Regions from separate parts of the Crassaminicella indica genome, predicted to be linked through region 1. Evidence: a T-box and tRNA genes for the amino acid it is inferred to sense, from the RefSeq annotation. Region 1 holds a T-box; the other holds one or more tRNA genes.
The links. A T-box is a leader RNA that pairs with one kind of tRNA and senses whether it is charged. The one in region 1 lies ahead of trpS (tryptophan--tRNA ligase), so its partner is inferred to be a tRNA-Trp.
Positions count from the first base shown of each region.

Region 1 (8,820 bases):
TTCAACTTTTTTAAATCATCTATATATACTTCTTTTAGTTCCCTTCTATAGATAACTGCTGCAGGATGATATAAAGGAAATAAATCATATTCCTTATTCTTTATGTTTACTTTAATATTTTTTCCATGAAGCTCTCCAATTTTGTTATTTTCATTACTCATCATAGTTTTCAATGGTACATTTCCAAGAGTAACAATTACTTTAGGTTTTATAATATCAATCTCATCAAAAAGATATTCTTTAAAGTCCTCTATCTCTTTTTTAGATGGAGCTCTATTTATTTCACGCCCTGTTTTACTGCTTTTTCTTGTCGGTCTAAACTTCACTGTATTAGTAATATAAAGTTCACCTCTATCCAATTCTAAAATATTAAGAAATTCTTCAAGATGTTTTCCTGCTTGACCTACAAATGGTAATTTCTCCTCTACCTCTTTTGCTCCAGGAGCTTCTCCTATAAGAACTATTGCACTATTAATACTTCCATTTCCTAATACAATTTCCTTATCTTTATGTTCGTCTAATATTTTTTTATTGAGTTCTTCTATTTGTTTTTCCTTCAACAAAAACATCCTTCCTATATCATTATAATCTACTTATTTTCTTGTTCTTTTAATTCTTCATATTTCTCCTTCACTTTTTTAAAGTCTTCCCAAAAAGGCCTTTTTTTAAGCGCATCTCGAAGTACTGCTGAAGGATGGTATGTTGGCAAAATCCATATGTCTTTTTTACAATGCCACTTTCCTCTATCTTGTGTAATTTTTAAATTCGTATCAATAATATTAATAGCAGCTATTTTTCCTAAACATACGATAATACTAGGCTTTATCAATTTTACTTGCCATCTTAGATAAGGAATACAAGCTTGCATTTCATCCTTCTCAGGATTTCTATTGTTAGGGGGTCTGCATTTTACAATATTTGCAATATATACCTCATCTCTTGTAAAGCCTATCGCTTCAATAGCTTTAGTAAGGAGCTGTCCTGCAGGTCCTATAAAAGCTACTCCCTCCTTGTCCTCATAATATCCTGGCCCTTCTCCTACAAACATAATATCTGCATTTTTATTTCCCTGTCCAAAAACAACCTTTGTCCTACCCTTATGGAGTTTACATTTTTTGCACCCATAAACAAAAGCTTTTACTTCTTCTAAAGTATACATAAAATCCGCCCCTAAAAATGATTTCTTATCATTATAATAGCATAAATTTACATTCTTTTGTTTAAAATACTATAGATATAGCATATTTTATACTTATTATATAAACATCATTAACAAAAAAATATATAAAGGAATGAGCTATATGATCAAACCCATTTATCAATCGAAAACTATTTATAATTTTGTAAAAAAAGTATTTCCACAAGTAAAAAAAGAATTAATGTACTGGGAAAAATCAGCTAGTATAATTCCTAATACCACATTATCCTATCAAGCTATATCAAGTATACAAAAGAAATCTTTTCACTCTCAAGGAGGATGTATTTACAGCTTATACTATGGTCATGTTGATAAAAAGCTCATTCAATTTATTGTAGCCCTTCAAACAATCAGTGATTATCTTGATAATCTATGTGATAATGTTGGAGTAAAAAATGAAAAATCTTTTTTACAGCTTCATTATGCAATTACAGATAGCTTAAAGCCAGATAATGTTTTTCATGATTATTATAAGTACTATCCTTACAAGGAAGATGGAGGCTACCTATATAATTTAGTAAAAACATGTAAAAACTATATAAAAACACTCCCTAGCTTTCATTTAATTCAAAGCACAGCTTTATTCTTAGGAAAATTATATAGTGAAATGCAAAGCTACAAGCATATCCAAAAGCATAAAAGAGAAAAATCATTGAATGACTGGGCAAGTCATTATCTTCATTTATATGATAACTTATCTATTTGGGAATTTTCTGCTGCAGCAGGTTCAACACTAGGAATTTTTCTACTCTGCACAATAAGCAAAGAAAAAAATTTAGATAAAAAACACATAGAAAACATAATAAATGCATATTTCCCTTATATATGCGGTCTTCATATATTATTAGATTATTTTATTGATGAAAGAGAAGATTTAGCTACAGGAGATTTAAACTTTATATCCTATTATAAAAATAATAAAGAAAAAGAAAAACGACTTATATATTTTTTGAAGCAAGCTTTGAATAGATCTAAGTATTTACAAAATCCACTTTTTCACATAACTGTCATAGAAGGACTTCTATCAATGTATCTTTCTGACCCAAAAACAAATTTCAAAGAAGAAAAAATCATTGCTAAAAGCATATTAAAAAAATCATCCTATACTACAAACATTTTATATACTTCCTGCAAATTACTGAGAAGAAAAAAAATAATAAAATAATTAAGATATAATTAAACAACTTCAAAACTCACTTCGTTCAAACAACATTGATTTTGTTTATCTATAAGAAATTATCAATTTATATTTATAACACTAAATCAAAAAGTTTAGGAACTAAATAAATGTGTATAATAATAGTGTATAAGTAAATTTGAAAATCTTATAAATGCTTCGATATAACTAAGCAATGAAGATTTTGAGGAGGTATAAAATTGCAACCTGTAGAACTGAAAAAAGACATTTATTGGGTAGGAGCCATTGATTGGGATTTAAGAAATTTTCACGGCTACTTGACACAAAGAGGATCTAGCTATAATGCATACTTAATAATTGATGAGAAAATAACCCTTATAGATACTGTAAAAGGACTTTTTGCAGATGAATTATTAGATAGAGTATCTAAAATAATTGATCCTAGCAAAATAGATTATATAGTATCCAACCATGTAGAGATGGATCATTCAGGATCACTACCTAAAATACTAGAGCTTGCTAAAAACGCAACTGTAATAACAAGTCCAAATGGATTAAATGGCTTAAAAGCACATTATAAAAAAAATTGGAATTTTAAAATTATAAAAAGTGGAGAACATTTAAGCTTAGGAAAAAGAACATTAGAATTTATTCTTACTCCAATGGTTCACTGGCCAGATAATATGGTCTGCTATATACCACAGGAAAAAATATTATTCTCAAATGATGCATTTGGACAGCATATCGCTTCTACTGAAAGATTTGATGATATGTATTCTTTTGAAGTAGTAATGGAGGAAGCAAAAAAATATTATGCAAATATTGTGCTTCCCTATGGAACACAAGTTCAAAATGTATTAAAATCGGTATCAGGATTAGATATAAAAATGATTGCTACAAGCCATGGACTTATTTGGAGAGAGCATATTTCAAAAATAGTAGAGGAATATACTAAATGGGCATCTAATAAAACAGAAAAGAAAGCTGTAATCGTATATGATACTATGTGGAATTCAACTAAAAAAATAGCAAGTAAAATTCAGCAGGCTTTTGAAGATAAAGGATATAAAACTATACTTAAAAATCTTCAAACAAATCATATTTCAGATATTATGACGGACATAATTACTTCTGAATACATCTGTGTTGGTTCTCCTACTCTAAATAACAATATGATGCCAAATACAGCTGGTTTTCTTACTTATTTAAAAGGATTAGCACCAAAGAATAGAAAAGCAATTGCCTTTGGTTCTTATGGCTGGGGAGGCCAAAGCATAAAGCAAATAGCTGATGCATTAACAGAGGCAGGTTTTAAAGTTGAAGATAATATTAAAATAAATTATATACCAAATCGAGAAGATTTAAATAAAATGATTGAACTATTAAAAGAAAAGCTTTAAAAACCTCTATAAAAATAAGAAACCCTCTAGGAAAATAATTCTGGAGGGTTTCTTGTTTTTACAGTGCATTGTTAATAAATAAATTTTCTTGGAACGAATCCAACCTTCTTATAAACCTTTCTTAATGTTTTTCTAGCAACTCTTTCTGCCTTTTCTGCTCCTTCAGCATAAATATTTTCTAAATAATCCTTATTTTTTAATAAATCCTCATATTTTTCTCTTATAGGTCTTAATCCTTCAACAATAACTTCAGCTGTATCCTGTTTAAATTCTCCATACCCTTTTCCTTCATACATGCTTTCAATCTCTTCAACACTTTTTCCTGAAAGCTTAGAATATATAGTAAGTAAATTTTTAATCCCTGGCTGCTCATCTGAATATTTTACTACTCCTAATGAATCAGTTACAGCTCTTTTTACTTTTCTTGCAATAGAATCAGCATCTTCAACTAACCCTATAAAGCCATTAACATTTTCATCAGACTTAGACATTTTCTTTGTAGGCTCTTGAAGACTCATAATTCTAGCTCCTACCTTAGGAATATAAGGATCTGGTACTTTAAAAGTATCACTATATCTATTGTTAAATCTTTGTGCTAAATTCCTAGCCAATTCCAAATGCTGCTTTTGATCTTCCCCAACAGGAACAAGATCTGTTTGATATAATAAAATATCAGCAGCCATAAGTACTGGATAAGTAAACAATGCACCATTTAAGTTTGCTTCATTCTTTTTAGATTTTTCCTTGAATTGAGTCATTCTATTTAACTCACCCATATACGTAATCGCATTTAATACCCAATTTAATTCTGCATGAGCACTTACATGAGATTGAATAAAAATTGTACTCTTCTCTGGGTCTAATCCACATGCCATATATTGAGCCAATGCATCAATTGTATTTTTTCTCAAAACCTTTGCTTCTTGTGGTACAGTAATCGCATGTAAATCCACAATACAATAATAACAATTATACTCATCTTGAAGGGCTACCCAATTTTTTAACGCTCCAAGATAATTACCTAGAGTTAATTTTCCTGAAGGCTGTGCACCACTAAATATAACTTTTTTCTCATCCATATTATTTTTTCCTCCTATTTTTTATATATAATTTTTAAGCTTGTATTCAAAAAACTCGCCTCTATAATAATAGAGACGAGCCTTACCCGCGGTACCACTCTAATTGACAAATGTCCTCTTAATCCTATAACGGTGGATATCCGTTAAATCCTACTAACTTTTCAGATTTACACTCCGAAGTCCATTCCATACAAATATTGGTATTAGGCTCTCACTATCCCTAAATCGCTTTAACCTTTTTTATATGTACTACTCTTCATCATTGCTTTATATTATTTAAATACTATTTTTTTATTATTAAATCTAAGCCTACTACACCAACAAATACTTTATCCTTATATAATGCTTTTGATACAGTAAGCATATTATTATTTTTTACAGAATCTATATATTCATTTATATAGTATTCATCTTCTTTTGCTTTTTCATACCAAGGTCTTTTTGTAGGATCATAGTCCTCTGGTAATCCTAAATTAGGATATATATAAAGCTTTTTTGAATCCTCTTTTGCAAAATATACATTTTCTACATCTTTTAATGTATTTTCTTGAAACTCTTTTAAAGCTTTATTAATATTTTCTTCATCTGCATCTATTAATTTACTGCATAAAGCATCTAGCTTTTCTTTTACTATTTCTACCTGTTCATTTTCATTTGTTTCTATCTTATCTTCATTATTTATAATTCCTGCCTTTAGAGTTACTTTACAGCCTGCTAAATTTATTATTAATGTGCTTATTAACAATATCATAAAAAAATATCTTATACATTTTTTCAGATAATCACCCCTTTAGTTAAACCATACTAGCTTTCGTAATATATTTCCTATATTTTTTATAATATCATATAGCTTTAATATTATAAACTTTAACTTAATTTAATTATACATTAAAAACCCCTTGCTTCAAACAAGGGATTAATACTTTCTTACCAATATCTGATCAGCAATATTTAAAAGCATATCCTTATAAACAGAATCCTCTATGCTCTCTAATGATTCCTGAGCTTTTTCTGCACAATATTCTGCTTCACAAAAGGCTTCATCTAAAGCATCGCTATCCTTTAAAAGTCTTAATATCTCATTATAACTTTCTGTAATCCTTCCTTTTTTCAATATTTTCTTCATCCATTCCTTATGTTTCTCATTCTTTATTAATTTTAATATAGGCAGAGTGATATTCCCTTCTCTTAAATCACTTCCCACTGGCTTGCCTAATATTTTTTCATCTCCTATAAAATCTAAAATATCATCTATAATTTGATAAGCATAGCCTAAATTTTCTCCATAAACTTTAAAAGCTCTTATTTGTTCTTCATCTGCTCCTGCTGTAATAGCTCCTACTTGAGTACATGCAGCAATTAAAACCCCTGTCTTTTGATATATACGACAGTAATAATCTTCACGTGTTTGATCTAAATTAAATAGATTTTCTCTTTGAAAAATTTCTCCATCACACATTTTGCTAATAGCATCTACAATTACTTCCATACTTCTTACAAGTCTATTTCTTGAAAGGATTTCAAAAGCTTTAGCAAACAAATAATCTCCTATTAATACAGCAGTAGTATTCCCTTTTTGTGCATTTATAGTAGGATTACTCCTCCTCATAATAGATGCATCAATAATATCATCATGAACCAAAGATGCCATATGAATACATTCACAAGCTGTAGAAACCTTAATAGCTTCTTTGGTAACCCCTCCAAAACACCCTGCAGTACAAAGAACAAGAGCAGGGCGGATTCTCTTTCCTCCTGAGCTAAGCAATCTTTTACAAATATTATATGTATTTTCATAGCTATCTTTGAATAAATTATATAATTCCTCTTCTACTATATTCATCCCTGGTAATTCTCGAATTTTTAAACTTTCTACTGCCTTCATCAAATTTTTAACCTACTTTCTATATCTTCTTTATAGAAAGTATTTGCAAATTTTAATCTATATAAACATAAAAAGCCGAGAATACTCAGCTTAATTTATTTTTATTGTTAAATATAAAATAAACCTATATCTAAAATTTTAGACATAGGCTATCATTTTTTAATATACACCATTTTCATGAAAAAAATCTTTATACTCATGATCTGTCTTTAAGATATGATTTTCTATCCAACTAGCAATAAATTCCAACATAGTAAGCTTGATACCTGTTTGTTTTTCATCAATATCTTGATTTTCTATCTGAATAATTTTATTTACAAATGACTTGTGCTGCCTTTTATGTAATCTAAGACTTTGATTATCGTATCCATACTTTTCTAACAGCTTTTCTTCATGAGCAAAATGATATTCTGTATATTCTCTTAATTCTGTTAAAATCTCTACAATTTCATCATAATGATCAATATCATCCTTTAGCTTTAATAAATCAGCAAGTTTTCCTCCAATTTCCAAAAGCTTTCTGTGCTGCTTATCAATCTCAGCTATATCAACTTTATATATATCCTTCCATTCAAACACTTTTTCTGCCCCCTTATGATATTTCCATTTTATTTAATTCTTTTCTAAATTTATCAATAATCTTCTTTTCCATCCTAGATACAGTCATTTGAGATACATTTAATACTTTAGCTACCTGTGATTGAGTTTTATTATCGAAAAATCGAAGCTTTAATATTTTAGTCTCTACTTGATTTAATTTCTCTATATTTTTTCTTAAAAAGTCACTATTTTCTAATTGATCAAAGGATTTATCATCTTCTCCAATTAAATCTTTAAGCTGCAAATCCTTATCATCTCCACTTGTGTCATAGCTTATATCTAAAGATTTAAGTGTATAGAGATGACTTGCATCCATCGCCTCTAAAACCTGTTCTTCAGTACATCCTAAATAATCTGCAATATCTGTTACCTTAGGAGTTCTTTGAAGCTTTTGCGTCAATACTATTTTTGCATTATTTATCTTCCTTGATAATTCTTGTATCCTCCTGGGTACTCTTATGCTCCAACCTTTATCTCTGAAATACTTCTTTATTTCTCCTATAATAGTAGGGGTTGCAAAGCTTGAAAATTCAAATCCTTTGCTTAAATCAAAACGCTCAATAGCAAGAATAAGACCAAGAGATGCAATTTGATAAATATCTTCGTAATCAATCCCTTTGTTTACAAATTTTTTTGATAAAATTTCCGCTATATACAAGTATCGATTTACCAACTCGTCTCGGATTTCTTTATCATTAGTTTCTTTGTATAATTTAAACAATTCTTTTCCATCTAATTTACTTAGGGAATTGGTATCGCAATTCACTGTAATCTTTTCTATATTATCCATCAAGTATCATCCCCTAAATATTTTATCATTCTCATCGTTGTACCTTTACCTAAATCTGATAAGATTTCTACTTCGTCCATTAAAGTTTTAATGATAAATATCCCTAATCCTCCTTCTTTCGGATTTTCTAAATCAGGTTCTTTTACTTCACTGCTTTCAAATCCATGTCCTTGATCAATTACATCAATAGCTAATTTTTCATCATCTACCAAAAAATTTATCTGAAAATTACTATTATTATAACATAAACCATGTTCAATTGCATTAGTGCAAGCTTCTGCTATAGCAACCTTTATATCCTCAATTTGCTCTATATTAAAGCCCATCCTACTCGCAATAGCTGATGCCGTTAAACGTATAACGTTCACATATTCTGGCTTGCTTGGAACTGATATTGAAAAATGATCACTCATTTTTTTCTCCACCTTTTCTAAATTATTCATTGTAATCATTATTTTATTCACCTTCTATAATAAATATTTTATTTAAGCCAGTTATCCTAAACAATTTTAAAACATTAGGTTTAGGATTAGCTATCACAATATTTTTATCATATTTTTTTAGTCTTTTCAAAGCTCCTATTAAAACACCTAAACCTGTACTGTCTATATATCCTAAATCTGTACAATCTATTTTTATATTTTCTTTATGTTCATCTAGCATTTTCATGAGAGTTTCCTTTAACTCATTTGCTGTATAAATATCAAGCTCTCCATTAATAGCTAAAACC
Region 1 is NZ_CP078093.1:990,436-999,255, reverse strand. Features, by position in the region: gene KVH43_RS04810 (uracil-DNA glycosylase) at 1-560, opposite strand, end outside; gene KVH43_RS04805 (uracil-DNA glycosylase) at 590-1,159, opposite strand; gene KVH43_RS04800 (tetraprenyl-beta-curcumene synthase family protein) at 1,302-2,363, shown strand; gene KVH43_RS04795 (FprA family A-type flavoprotein) at 2,576-3,736, shown strand; gene trpS (tryptophan--tRNA ligase) at 3,808-4,815, opposite strand; T-box leader at 4,884-5,087, opposite strand; gene KVH43_RS04785 (cache domain-containing protein) at 5,099-5,566, opposite strand; gene KVH43_RS04780 (polyprenyl synthetase family protein) at 5,732-6,700, opposite strand; gene KVH43_RS04775 (bacteriohemerythrin) at 6,860-7,279, opposite strand; gene KVH43_RS04770 (SigB/SigF/SigG family RNA polymerase sigma factor) at 7,293-8,090, opposite strand; gene KVH43_RS04765 (ATP-binding protein) at 8,090-8,542, opposite strand; gene KVH43_RS04760 (STAS domain-containing protein) at 8,547-8,820, opposite strand, start outside.

Region 2 (8,820 bases), 680 kb from region 1:
CCTATGTTTACAAGCAGTGGAAGTTCTTTTTATGAACGACCGCGTACTTTTTGTAGAACGGGCCAACGAGTTACGGTATGCAGCAAGGTTAAGTAGTTATGCTACGGAGCCGCAGCGAAAGCGAGTCTGAATAGGGCGATTTTAGTTGTATGCCGTAGACCCGAAACCGGGTGACCTATCCATGAGCAGGTTGAAGCGGAAGTAAAATTTCGTGGAGGACCGAACCCATGTCTGTTGAAAAAGGCTGGGATGACTTGTGGATAGCGGAGAAATTCCAATCGAACTCGGAGATAGCTGGTTCTCCCCGAAATAGCTTTAGGGCTAGCCTTAAAAGTTGTGATACGGAGGTAGAGCACTGAATGTCCTAGGGGCCCTCACCGGTTACCGAAGACTATCAAACTCCGAATGCCGTAATCATAATTTTAGGAGTCAGACTATGTGTGATAAGATTCATAGTCGAGAGGGAAACAGCCCAGACCGTCAGCTAAGGTCCCTAAGTACAGGTTAAGTGGAAAAGGATGTGGGATTGCATAGACAACTAGGATGTTGGCTTAGAAGCAGCCATTCATTCAAAGAGTGCGTAATAGCTCACTAGTCGAGTGATCCTGCGCCGAAAATTACCGGGGCTCAAACCTGTCACCGAAGCTACGGCATCCCTTTGGGATGGGTAGGGGAGCATTGTATACGGGTTGAAGCTGTACCGTAAGGAGCAGTGGACTGTATACAAGAGAGAATGTTGGCATGAGTAGCGAGAGGCAGGTGAGAATCCTGCCCGCCGAAAACCTAAGGTTTCCTGAGGAAGGTTCGTCCACTCAGGGTTAGTCGGGACCTAAGCCGAGGACGAAAGTCGTAGGCGATGGACAACAGGTTGAAATTCCTGTACCACCGAAAATCGTTTGAGCAATGGGGTGACACAGGAGGATAGGTTAAGCGCACCGTTGGTTGTGTGCGTCCAAGCGTTTAGGAAGTCGAGATAGGCAAATCCGTTTCGATAATTCTGAGACGTGATGGGGAGCGAAAAACAAGTAGCGAACTTACTGATTCCACACTGTCAAGAAAAGCCTCTAGCGAGATTGTAGGTGCCCGTACCGCAAACCGACACAGGTAGGTGAGGAGAGAATCCTAAGGCGAGCGAGAGAACTATTGTTAAGGAACTCGGCAAAATGACCCCGTAACTTCGGGAGAAGGGGTGCCACGTTAGGGTGCAAGCCCGAGGTGGCCGCAGAGAATAGGCCCAAGCGACTGTTTAGCAAAAACACAGGTCTCTGCTAAGTCGAAAGACGATGTATAGGGGCTGACGCCTGCCCGGTGCTGGAAGGTTAAGGGGAAGTGTTAACGAAAGTGAAGCACAGAACTTAAGCCCCAGTAAACGGCGGCCGTAACTATAACGGTCCTAAGGTAGCGAAATTCCTTGTCGGGTAAGTTCCGACCCGCACGAAAGGCGTAACGATTTGGGCACTGTCTCAACAATAGACTCGGTGAAATTGTAGTACCGGTGAAGATGCCGGTTACCCGCAGCAGGACGGAAAGACCCCGTGGAGCTTTACTGTAGCCTGACACTGGATTTTGGTATTACATGTACAGGATAGGTGGGAGACTGAGAAGCATGCACGCCAGTGTGTGTGGAGTCGACGTTGGGATACCACTCTTGTAATACTGAAGTTCTAACCATAAGCTGTGAATCCAGCTTTGGGACACTGTCAGGTGGGCAGTTTGACTGGGGCGGTCGCCTCCTAAAGAGTAACGGAGGCGCCCAAAGGTTCCCTCAGCGCGGTCGGAAATCGCGCGAAGAGTGCAAAGGCAGAAGGGAGCTTGATTGCGAGACACACAGGTCGAGCAAGGACGAAAGTCGGGCTTAGTGATCCGGTGGTTCCGAGTGGAAGGGCCATCGCTCAACGGATAAAAGCTACCCCGGGGATAACAGGCTTATCTCCCCCAAGAGTCCACATCGACGGGGAGGTTTGGCACCTCGATGTCGGCTCGTCTCATCCTGGGGCTGAAGTAGGTCCCAAGGGTTGGGCTGTTCGCCCATTAAAGAGGCACGCGAGCTGGGTTCAGAACGTCGTGAGACAGTTCGGTCCCTATCCGCTGTGGGCGTAGGAAATTTGAGAGGAGCTGTCCTTAGTACGAGAGGACCGGGATGGACGTACCTCTGGTGCATCAGTTGTCACGCCAGTGGCACAGCTGAGTAGCTATGTACGGAAGGGATAAGCGCTGAAGGCATCTAAGCGCGAAGCCCCCCTTAAGATAAGATTTCCCATGGAGTTAATCCAGTAAGACCCCAGAAAGACGATCTGGTTGATAGGTCGGAGGTGTAAGGGCAGTAATGTCTTTAGCTGACCGATACTAATAGGTCGAGGGCTTGACCAAAATATGCATTGTTTAGTTTTGAGGGTATAAAAAAGTGGTTGACAAATCGTGAAAAACAAGATAAAATATATCTTGTCCTCAAAAAAATCCAGTGGCAATAGCGAAGGGGTCACACCTGTTCCCATACCGAACACAGAAGTTAAGCCCTTCAGCGCTGATGGTACTTAGGCGGAGACGCCTTGGGAGAGTAGGTCGTCGCTGGTTGAAGGTGGGGCGGCGTAGCTTAGTTGGCTAGAGCGTCCGGTTCATACCCGGAAGGTCGGTGGTTCGAGTCCACTCGCCGCTACCAAATAAAATATGGCCCATTGGTCAAGCGGTCAAGACACCGCCCTTTCACGGCGGTAACCCGGGTTCGATTCCCGGATGGGTCACCATTTTGGGCGCATAGCTCAGCTGGGAGAGCACCTGCCTTACAAGCAGGGGGTCATAGGTTCGATCCCTATTGCGCCCACCATTAAAATTTTAATTATGGCCCGGTAGTTCAGTTGGTTAGAATGCCAGCCTGTCACGCTGGAGGTCGAGGGTTCGAGCCCCTTCCGGGTCGCCAAATTAATTTGCTGGTGTGGCTCAACGGTAGAGCAGCTGACTTGTAATCAGCAGGTTGGGGGTTCGATTCCCTTCGCCAGCTCCAAAATATGCGGATGTAGTTCAATGGTAGAACTCCAGCCTTCCAAGCTGGTAGCGTGGGTTCGATTCCCATCATCCGCTCCAATAAGGGTTCATAGCTCAGTTGGATAGAGCAACGGCCTTCTAAGCCGTGTGTCCGGGGTTCGAGTCCCTGTGGACCCGCCATGAAGTACTGGGGTATCGCCAAGTCGGTAAGGCACCAGACTTTGACTCTGGCATTCGTAGGTTCGAGTCCTGCTACCCCAGCCATGAGACCCATTAGCTCAGTCGGTAGAGCACTTGACTTTTAATCAAGGTGTCCCGCGTTCGAGCCGCGGATGGGTCACCAAATCTTTATCCACATTTGGAGGGGTATAGCTCAGTTGGTAGAGCAGTGGTCTCCAAAACCACGTGCCGAGGGTTCGAGTCCTTCTGCCCCTGCCAGTGTTTAACATAAATTATCGAGGTGTAGCGCAGTTTGGTAGCGCATCTGGTTTGGGACCAGAGGGCCGCGGGTTCAAATCCTGCCACCTCGACCATTTCAAAAATTTAATTAAGGGCTTGTAGCTCAGGTGGTTAGAGCGCACGCCTGATAAGCGTGAGGTCGGAGGTTCGAGTCCTCCCAAGCCCACCATTTTGTATGAGGGCCTTTAGCTCAGTTGGTTAGAGCGTCCGGCTCATAACCGGCAGGTCCGGGGTTCGAGTCCCTGAAGGCCCACCATAATAATATAAATTAATAATTTGCCCAGATAGCTCAGTCGGTAGAGCAGGGGACTGAAAATCCCCGTGTCGGTGGTTCGATTCCGCCTCTGGGCACCATTTGAAATAGCAAGCATATTCTGCTTGCTATTTACTTTTTGTTTAAGTTTATACTTCTTTGCTTATCTTGGAGGATGAATGAGCCTAATATATTAGACATATCGAATGTCTAATATGTTATAATATAAGCATAAAGTGTTTATTGACAAATAAATAGAGCATGAGGTCATATAGCTTATCAAACTAGGATATTTATGATTCACATAAAATATTTCATGATGAGGTGATGAATATGAAGTCTGAAGCTTTTTTAGATTATTATATTTATAATGGGAAAGTATATGATTCGAAAAATATGGAAGGGTTTGAAGCAATCGGCTCTCCTGTTATTTATGAAGTAATTAGAATAATTGAAGGTGTTCCATTATTTTTAGAGGAGCATTTGGAAAGAATGAGAAAATCTGCATTGCTTTTGGGGCTTCATATTCAAAAGGAAGATAAAACTGTTACAGATGAAATAAATAAGCTCATTGTTATGAATAAATGTAAAAATATAAATGTAAAACTTCTTTGCAGTAGGGTAAATGAAACAAAGCAGGATTTTTTGGTTTATTTTATTAAAAGTTATTATCCTGAAAGGGAAGTTTATGAAAGAGGAATACATACTATTTTATATTATTCTGAAAGAGAAAATCCAAATGCAAAAGTTTTGAATATATCTTTTAGAGAAAATATCAATAAAAAAATTAAGGAAAATAATGCTTTTGAAGCTTTATTGGTGAATGAGGAAGGAATCATTACAGAAGGAAGTCGATCTAATATGTTTTTTGTAAAAGGAGGAGAGGTATTTACAGCTCCTGCAAAAGATGTATTGTTAGGAGTTACAAGAAATCGCATTATGAAGGTTTGTAAAGCTTTAAATATTCCTGTAATAGAGAAAGCTATTTCTGTAAAGGATATAATCTGTTTAGATGGAGCTTTTATGAGTGGGACTTCTGTAAATGTATTGCCAATTAGTAGTATTGGTAAGATTCAGCTGGATTCTGTTTATAATAGAGTTATTGATAAAATTGCAAAAGGTTATATACAGCAGATGAAAAGTTATATTCAAGCAAAAAAACAGATGGTATAATAATAAGTGAACTTTTTATGAAGAGTTTGTTATATTCGTTTTTCTTTGAGAATAAAATATTTATGTAGCACAAAATTTAATAGGTTGTTTGATAAAAATTGAATTCGGGGTGAATTTTATGATCAGTAAAAGAAGAGCAATAATAGGAGCTATGATACTTGTACTCATAACAGGAATACTTACCTTTACAGTGACAAATATAGTTGGATTAACTATAGGAGAAAAGGTTATTATTTCTAAACAAAATTATGAATATTTTAAGGATCTTAATAAAAAGTATAGCAAAATGTTGTATTTAAAGGATTACATAGAAAAAAATTATTATGTACCAGTAGATGAGAGTAAATTTGAAGATGGTATCATTAAAGGACTGTTTGAATCATTAGATGACCCATATTCTGTCTACATGAATAAAAGAGAATTTGTTAACTTTATGGAGCATACAAAGGGAAGCTATGATGGTATTGGTGTGATTATGACTCGTGGAGAGGATGGTTTTATTACTGTTGTAGCACCTATAGAGGATACGCCGGGAGAGAGAGCTGGAATTAAAACAGGAGATAAAATTATCAAGGTAAATGATAAGGATGTAACAGCAGCGACAGCAGAAAAATTGAATGAAGCTGTCAATATGATTAAGGGAAAACACGGTACAAAGGTAAATTTAACTATTATCAGACCTGGAAAAAAAGAACCATTTACTGTTGCGATTACAAGAGAAGAGATTAGATTGACACCAGTAAAATCAAGAATATTAGAGAATGATATAGGTTATATAAGAATTACTATGTTTGATGAAAAATCAGCAGAAGAATTTATGAAGCATCTTGATGACCTTGAAAAGAAAAATATAAAGGGACTTATTATTGACCTTAGAAATAATCCAGGAGGATTATTAGATGAATGTGTAAAAATTGCAGATCGACTTTTAGGAGAGCAGGATATTGTCTATACTCAAGATAGAGCAGGTAATCGTGATTATAAAAAATCAGATAAAAATAAAGTAGATTATCCTTTTGTACTCCTTGTAAATGGAGGAAGTGCGAGTGCATCAGAGATTTTATCAGGTGCTGTAAAGGATACAAAATCAGGAACACTTATTGGGACAACAACCTTTGGAAAAGGAATAGTACAGCAGATTATACCGCTTAAGGATGGAAGTGGCTTTAGGTTAACTACAGCTCAATACTTTACACCAAATGGAACTTATATTCATGGAAAAGGGATTAAACCAGATATTGTGATTGATCTGCCAGAGGCATTAAAGGATAAAATTGATATAACTGATGAGGAAGATGTACAGCTTCAAAAGGGTATTGAAGTATTGAAAAAGAAAATAAATAAACAGTAAAGAATAAGCAGAAAAATATTGATGTCAAGGAGACATCAATATTTTTCGTATATAGATGTGATTTATAATGTTCATGTGACAATAGCCTAGAAGGAAGGGGAAATTTTTGACTGTATTTTTAAAATTATTACGAATGGCTTTTTTAACTTTATCAAATATAATTTTAAATCCAATTTTTTGGATAGCTATTTTTTTAGTTTATATTCAGTATAGAAGAATAAACAAGATGAGAATACAGATCCTCGGGAAAAATAATCAATCAGCAAGGACTATGACAATGCGTTCAACTATAGCAGGAATTATAGGTGGAATAGCAGGGACTATAGTGATGAGATTTATTGGTATTACGATTCATATAAAGGATTTTTATTATGTACTGCCTTTAGCTATTGTACTTATGCTCATAAATATTCGGTATATATGTTTTTCCTATTCAGGGGGATTATTATGTTTATTTAGTTTAGCATTTGGATTTTTGCATTTAGATGTATCAGGGATGATGGCTATTGTAGCAGTGCTTCATTTGATTGAAAGTATACTTATATATTTTGATGGATATAAAGATGCTTTACCTATATTTTTGAAAGATAAAAAATATGGGGTAATTGGTGGTTTTTATTTGCAGCGATTTTGGCCTATTCCATTTATTGTTCCATTTCCAATGCAAATGGCTACAGTAGTTGCAGCTCTTGGGTATGGTGATATATCATTAGGGAATGTACCAAAAGATAAGTGTAAGGTATCTGCTAAAAGATTATTGCTTTATAGTACTATATTGCTTTTATTATCTATCCTTTCTACTAAAATATATATTTTTAAGTGGATTGCTGCGATATTTTCACCTGTAGGACACGAATACTTAATCATTTATGGACAAAAGGAAGAAAAAAGAAAAACACCTCTTTTTAGAAGACATAGCAGAGGGGTTACTGTACTAGATGTAAATAAAGATGGTGTAGGAGAGAGGATGGGAATAAAACGTGGAGATGTAATAGTTAGAATGAATAGTTATTGGATTAATCATCAAGAGGAGCTAGAAGCTATATTAAAGGAAAATCCACAATATATATGGATGCAGGTTATTGATAAAGGAGGAAAGATCAATACCTTTACGTATAAAGATTATCAAAGAGGGATAAATAGTTTAGATATTGTAATTGTACCTATAGATATACAGTTTGTTTTTGATATACAAAATACTAGTTGTATTTTGAAAAAGATTACAAATGGAATAAAAAATAAATTTTCAAAGAAAAAAAACATGTAAAATAAAACTACATGTTTTTTTTTCTTGCTTTGTTTTGATACATTCTAGTATCAGCTATCTTTAATAGTTCTTTTTTATTATGGGTATCCTTTGGATATGCTGCAATACCATAGCTGAATTGAACATAAAAATCATGCTCATCAAAGGTTAATGGTGTGTGATTAATGATATTTGATATTGATTCCATTTTGTTTTTTACTTGTTCATCTGTAGCATTTAAAAATATTAATATGAATTCATCACCACCAAATCTTCCTAAAATATCTGATGTTCTTATATTTTTTTTTAATATATTAGCAAAATGTTTGATTGCCATATCTCCTGCTAAATGACCATATAAATCATTCATATGCTTTAGATTGTTTAGATCCACAATACACAAACAGAATTGTTCATTATATCTTTGTGCTCTATGATAAATGTTGCTAAATAGTTCATCAAAATAATGCCTATGGTATACTTTTGTTAATCCATCATATCGAGATAAAAATAATGTTTTTTCAAAAAGCAGTACATTTTTAATAGCAACGGCAAGCTGTCCTATTAGGTATTCCATTACAACTACATCTTCTTCATTAAAGATATGCTCTTTATTAAGACTATTTACGTTGATTATTCCATATAATTCTTCATCAATAATGATAGGGGTACAAATGGTAGAGGTTATATTTGAAGTATATGCATCCTTTAATAAATTATAATGAGATTTTGTCATGGTTTTATGATTAAATAATGAAGGATTTTCTATAATAGTTGATTTTCGGTAATCGCTTCTGTTTAAAAAGGTTTCATCAATTGAAAGCTTTATTTTAGAAACCTTAGATAGATCAAAACCAACGGCTGCCTTAAACTCAAATAAGCCTTCATCATTTTTGATGAGAACACTTGCTGTATCTGCTTTATCTAGGATTTGAACTGTACTGTTTACAAAAAGCTGTAATAGTTCATTCATATTTTTTATATGGACGATGGAATTACTGATTTGAAGCATGACGTCTTTTATTTCATTATATTTTTGAATTTCTCTATTTTCATTAAACATATTGTTTAAAAGCTGATTTATGGTTTTCAATTTGTGAAAGCAGAATATGCCTATCAGAAGAGCAGTGGTTGTAGGATATAATAATCCAAAATCCATACCACTAAGCTTAAAAAAACTATATATTATGAAAGGAATAAATATAGAGAGTACACAGGATAAAAGATTTTTTTGTGTTACATTTTTGATCACAACATTCACCTACGTTTTTTTATTATTATTCATTATTTAATTATATACTATTCATATTCTCTTGCAAACCATTTCTTAACATAAGGAATATTTTAATCATATAC
Region 2 is NZ_CP078093.1:314,833-323,652, reverse strand. Features, by position in the region: rRNA gene KVH43_RS01670 (23S ribosomal RNA) at 1-2,370, shown strand, start outside; rRNA gene rrf (5S ribosomal RNA) at 2,458-2,574, shown strand; tRNA gene KVH43_RS01660 (tRNA-Met) at 2,583-2,659, shown strand; tRNA gene KVH43_RS01655 (tRNA-Glu) at 2,670-2,744, shown strand; tRNA gene KVH43_RS01650 (tRNA-Val) at 2,749-2,824, shown strand; tRNA gene KVH43_RS01645 (tRNA-Asp) at 2,841-2,917, shown strand; tRNA gene KVH43_RS01640 (tRNA-Thr) at 2,927-3,001, shown strand; tRNA gene KVH43_RS01635 (tRNA-Gly) at 3,008-3,081, shown strand; tRNA gene KVH43_RS01630 (tRNA-Arg) at 3,086-3,162, shown strand; tRNA gene KVH43_RS01625 (tRNA-Gln) at 3,171-3,246, shown strand; tRNA gene KVH43_RS01620 (tRNA-Lys) at 3,250-3,325, shown strand; tRNA gene KVH43_RS01615 (tRNA-Trp) at 3,345-3,420, shown strand; tRNA gene KVH43_RS01610 (tRNA-Pro) at 3,439-3,515, shown strand; tRNA gene KVH43_RS01605 (tRNA-Ile) at 3,534-3,610, shown strand; tRNA gene KVH43_RS01600 (tRNA-Ile) at 3,621-3,697, shown strand; tRNA gene KVH43_RS01595 (tRNA-Phe) at 3,720-3,795, shown strand; gene KVH43_RS01590 (aminotransferase class IV) at 4,028-4,867, shown strand; gene KVH43_RS01585 (S41 family peptidase) at 4,986-6,218, shown strand; gene KVH43_RS01580 (PDZ domain-containing protein) at 6,325-7,485, shown strand; gene KVH43_RS01575 (sensor domain-containing diguanylate cyclase) at 7,493-8,716, opposite strand.
Region 2: it encodes a tRNA-Trp, which carries the amino acid that the T-box ahead of trpS (tryptophan--tRNA ligase) is inferred to sense. The anticodon was not compared.